2 regions of the Paenibacillus sp. LjRoot56 genome follow, and region 2 is predicted to be linked to the other one. Evidence: predicted binding sites of a transcription regulator. Region 2 holds the regulator's gene; the other holds the start of a gene.
The links. The regulator NrdR, encoded in region 2, represses ribonucleotide reductase genes. The targets are predictions, from matches to a motif close to AACACNATATATNGTGTT.
Positions count from the first base shown of each region.

Region 1: a site for NrdR is predicted at 1,510-1,527, ahead of nrdI (class Ib ribonucleoside-diphosphate reductase assembly flavoprotein NrdI). Genes of this name have one in related genera too.

Region 1 covers NZ_CAXURV020000001.1:2,084,219-2,086,685, reverse strand. Annotated here, with positions in the region: gene nrdE (class 1b ribonucleoside-diphosphate reductase subunit alpha) at 1-890, opposite strand, end outside; gene nrdI (class Ib ribonucleoside-diphosphate reductase assembly flavoprotein NrdI) at 877-1,236, opposite strand; gene serC (3-phosphoserine/phosphohydroxythreonine transaminase) at 1,829-2,467, opposite strand, start outside.
Region 2 covers NZ_CAXURV020000001.1:2,645,516-2,647,982, forward strand. Annotated here, with positions in the region: gene ACSQ8O_RS11760 (lytic transglycosylase domain-containing protein) at 1-418, shown strand, start outside; gene ACSQ8O_RS11765 (alpha/beta-type small acid-soluble spore protein) at 519-728, opposite strand; gene nrdR (transcriptional regulator NrdR) at 840-1,319, shown strand; gene ACSQ8O_RS11775 (hypothetical protein) at 1,425-1,559, shown strand; gene ACSQ8O_RS11780 (hypothetical protein) at 1,798-1,986, opposite strand; cyclic di-GMP riboswitch class I at 2,029-2,127, opposite strand; gene ACSQ8O_RS11785 (hypothetical protein) at 2,212-2,385, shown strand; gene htpG (molecular chaperone HtpG) at 2,435-2,467, opposite strand, start outside.

The DNA of each region.
Region 1 (2,467 bases), 560 kb from region 2:
TAAGGAGCGAAAATATGTAGAGGCTTGTTCTCCTCCGCCAACTTATAAAACTTATTCGGTACAATAAGTCCGATGGAGAGTGTTTTCAAACGGGATTTCTCATCCGCATTAATTTTCTTACTATCTAGGAACTCCATAACGTCCCAGCCAAAAATGTTGTAATACGCCGCGCCTGAGCCCTTGCGTTGACCCATTTGATCCGCATAGGAGAACGCATCCTCCATTAGCTTAAGTACAGGAATAATACCTTTCGCCGCACCCTCAACGCCTTTAATCGTTTCACCGCGCCCACGAAGCTTTGATAAGTTCACGGCTACACCGCCGCCAATTTTGGACAACTGCATACATGTTGCTAATACATAGTTGATGGAATTTAAGGAATCATCCATTTCTAATAAGAAGCACGATACTAATTCGCCACGACGACTCTTGCCTGCGTTCAGGAACGTAGGTGTCGCTGGCTGCAAGCGCTGCTCCATCATGGATAGGGCCAGCACGCGTGCCGTCTCTGCATTTCCGCGACCCAAGTACAGGGCTACGATCGCTACGCGATCAGGGAAATGCTCGAGGTATAACGTCTTATCGTCACTGCGTAAAGCGTAATCTGTATAAAATTTCGAAGCTGCCATATACGATGCGAACTCGAATTGATTGTCATGTGCCACTTGATACACGCTGTTAACTTCATCTTCGGTGTATTTGTCATAAACGTTCTCGTAGAAGTTATTGTCGATCATATAACGAACCTTCGAAGAGGTATCGGGGAATGTGAGGCTTCTGCTGTGTACTTCTTCTATGAACACCTTAACAGCTTCTTTATCCTTCTCTAATTGAAAAAAACCATCCGTACCGCGTTGCATTAATTCATTATTAAGTTCAATGTGCCGCAATTGCTTGTACCCCCTGAACAAATCGTTCTACATCATTTTTCGTGCCGGATAATTCGAATTTGGTTAATACGGGAACATCATAAAGTGCTGAGATCGTATCTGCGCTTTTGGCGAAGCCATCTCCCCAGTTGCGATTACCGCTTGCTGCAACGCCTTGAAGACGAGAGGAATTACTTTCTAGGAAAGAAGCAACCTTGGGAGGAATTTGTCCAAAACCAGTTGTATACGTCACGAGTACGAATGGCTCGTCCATTGTCATCGCTTCCTCAATTTGTACCGCGGGCATCTGGAGCTTCGCAATAAAACGGCGAACATTTCCAGTCTTCGAATCGTAAGCAATCAACATAGCTTCCGTCTCCTATCATTCTCAATTCTCTCTATCTTGTGTCTTCGCTTGCGGGTAACCTATATGTAGTAAAGATACCAATTCTATCGTCTGTCATTCGCGAGTTCATCTACCCATTAATCGACAGAATCTGCATTTGTTTCACGACTCCGTAAACGGTCAAAAAAGCTTGAAACCTGCGGTTTCACTTGATTTCCGGCTCGATATGAGCCTTCTGCTAGCAATCTCGCAATGCGCTTTTTATCACGACATCTAGTTGATAGATTCAAATTTATATCAATATATTGTGTTTGTCAACGAGCAAAACGACCTATTTACAATTCCAAAACACGTAATCCTAGACGGGGCGTGGCTCGATGGGTTTAGAAAAAATATTTTCAATTTTTACTTGATTTTTTCGGATATGTCGAAATGACTAGGACATTCCTCCTCTACTAGATCTAGTCCAAACTCATCTTCCAATTACCGCTTTTAAACCTGCTCAGTGACCCTCTACAGGCTTTTAAACCCCTCGGTCGAAACTACATGCCTCAGCACAAAAAAAGCTATTCACGCGCACACGAGGGTGCCATGAATAGCTTAATTCATTTTCCTAGCTGTTGCGTTGTTGGAAATCCGTCATGAAATCAGCAAGTGCTTTACATGATGCGTAAGGAACTGCGTTATACGTGGAAGCACGTAAACCACCGACACTGCGATGACCTTTCAATCCAACGAACCCTTGCTGCTCGGTTTCTTTAATGAACTTCTTCTCCAGCTCTTCATCTTGCAAGCGGAATGTAATATTCATCGCAGAACGGCTTCCTAGATCTACAGGTCCACGGTAGAAGCCATTGCTGCTATCAATTGCGTTATAAATAAGGCCTGATTTTTCTACATTATTCTTCTGAATAACCGTCAATCCGCCTTGCTCTTCAATCCATTTCAACACCAGATTCACCATATAAATGGAGTATGCTGGCGGTGTGTTATACAAGGAATTGTTTTTGCTATGCGTTTCATAACGCATCATCGTTGGGATTGTTTTTGGCAGATCAACGAGTAGATCGTCTTTAATAATCGCAACGGTCACACCAGATGGTCCAAGGTTCTTCTGTGCTCCCGCATAGATCATGCTGAACTTCGAAACGTCGACTGGGCGGCTCAAGATATCACTGGACATATCACCGATCAGAGGAATGTTGCCTGTTTCCGGAAAGCTTTGGAATTGCGCACCCTCAATCGTCTCATT
Region 2 (2,467 bases):
CATTATTCGCGTCGAAACGAATTATAAATATCATTTAGAATCAAGCAAAGGGGCATTAGGGCTCATGCAGCTTATGCCTGATACCGCTGATTGGATTGTTGAATCCTCGAATCTAGGGCCTCATACACAAGAAGATTTGCTTCGAGTCGATATTAATATTTATTTAGGGTCATGGTATCTAAATTGGTTAATTAAGCATTATAATGGGAATTTAGTCTATGCCATTGCAGCGTATAATGCAGGTCAAGGTAATGTGAATAAATGGAAAAACGGTAACGTTTGGGACGGTTCTGAAGACAATATTCGTGATATTCCATTTGGTGAAACCCGTCATTATGTACAGCGAGTTCTTTATTACTATGAGAAGTATACGAAGTTATACACGGACTCGGAGCAATGGCAGGGTGCAGATGCTTAAGTTAGCCCGACAAAACAAAGAAGCATTGGACTAGCTCCGAGTGGAGCGCAAAGTCCAATACTTCCTGTTTTGCAGAGTCAAAAGCGTGTGTTTTTCAAGATTACTTGAATTGACCTGCTAGAGATTGTTCTGCGATTTGCACCAGGCGACGAGTAATGCTACCACCAATAGATCCAGTTTCACGAGAAGTCATGTTGCCATAGTAGCCATCTTGTGGGATAGCGATACCTAGCTCCTGAGCTACCTCGTACTTCAACTGATCCAAGGCTGCATTAGCTTGTGGAACGACTAAAGTGTTGCTTGAGCTCATGTCTGTTCACCTCCTTGTCGGTTGGTAAATCTATTGTGTGCAGAACTCCAAACTTCAAGACATGTAACATATGGTAATGATATTTCCAAGTGAGAAAGGAGATGAAAGCGAATGAAATGCCCGTTCTGTGACCATTCTGGTACGAAAGTGCTTGATTCCAGGTCTGCCAATGAGAATAAATCCATTCGTCGGCGCCGTGAATGCGAGAAATGCGCGCGAAGATTCACAACTTTCGAAATGGTAGAAGAAACACCTTTAATTGTGATTAAAAAAGATGGAAGTCGGGAAGAATTTAGTCGAGAGAAAATTTTACGGGGCTTAATTCGTGCTTGTGAAAAAAGACCTGTTTCCATGGAGCGGCTAGAGATGCTTGTCTCCGAAGTTGAAATGCAGCTTCGTACGACGGCACATGCCGAAGTAGATAGCCTTGGCATTGGTGAAATTGTGATGGAGCAATTGTACCCCGTCGATGAAGTGGCCTACATTCGCTTCGCCTCTGTATATAGGCAGTTCAAGGACATTAACATGTTTTTGAAGGAGTTAACGCAAATATTGGGAAAGCATGATGTCGGGCTGCTCCGAGACAAATAAGCAGCACATGTATGCTTCTCAGTAAAAGCCGCGTGGTCTCATGAATGATTTCATGAGACCACGCGGCTTTATTCACTTTTGAGCTAATTCGTATGAATAGTTGTTGTGATAACCAGATTGTTCGTTGTTGAGGTGGAGGAGGAGGCGGCTGTGAATGATAATGTTTCTAAATTGACAGTGACGCCAATAGTGAGTGCAGTATTAATGACTAAAGTGGCGGTCGTTAAAGTCGTCAAGTAGCCTAACAGAAGGTCACCATTTACAAATACATTGTGGGAAAATTAGAGGGTGACATGAATTGATTTGTTTTTTTTCGAAATGTGACAAAAAATCAACAAAAGACAGCGGCAGGTGCGCTGTCTTTTGTTGATTCATCAGAGAAAAGTCAATAACGACGCGCCCTCATGAGCTTTTGAAAAAAAAATATTCTCATGACATCAACCGACTGTATTTTTGAAAGCGATAAGGCATAATTCGGTTATTGAGTGCGTTTGTCCAATTCACTTCGAAGAAAATGAATAAATCGGATGGCTTCATCAGATGTTAATAGGTTGCCGCTGAATGAAAAGGAGAACATGTCCAAAATATCATCATCAGGGAGATGCAAGTTATCGATTAAATGCTTTATGTCTATGCTCATATTGCCGTCAATTACCATTTTATTCATGAAGCTGATTCCTCCTTTGTCGAACTGCCATTATCGGATGGAGGCGGTAGCTGGCTGACATATTGGACACTAGACAGGATTGCCAATTTAGCCCCTTTAGCTTTGCGTCACCACTTTTCAGCGGTTTTGCCCTTATCATACCGATAACGTCTTATATGAAAACTATATCACAGGTTAGGTTTAACGTGCTATTAATTACATTAATTCGAAGGATGGTTGAAGCATATGTCCGTCAATAGCCCAAAATCAAGTAAAATTATTTATGAATTGGATATTGTTAAGGTAGCGGAGGCGCTTGGTCTTGATCAAGCACGTTTACTCGCTTATGTCTATAATCGTTCAGAGGCTATTCACACTTATGTGCTAGATGAGCCAGCAGCTCCTTCGGATGCTTCCTAAATGTAAAAAAGCACCGCAACATGGAAGTTGCAGTGCCTAATGCATGGGATTACACCATGATTTTACAAATATCGTTCGTGAA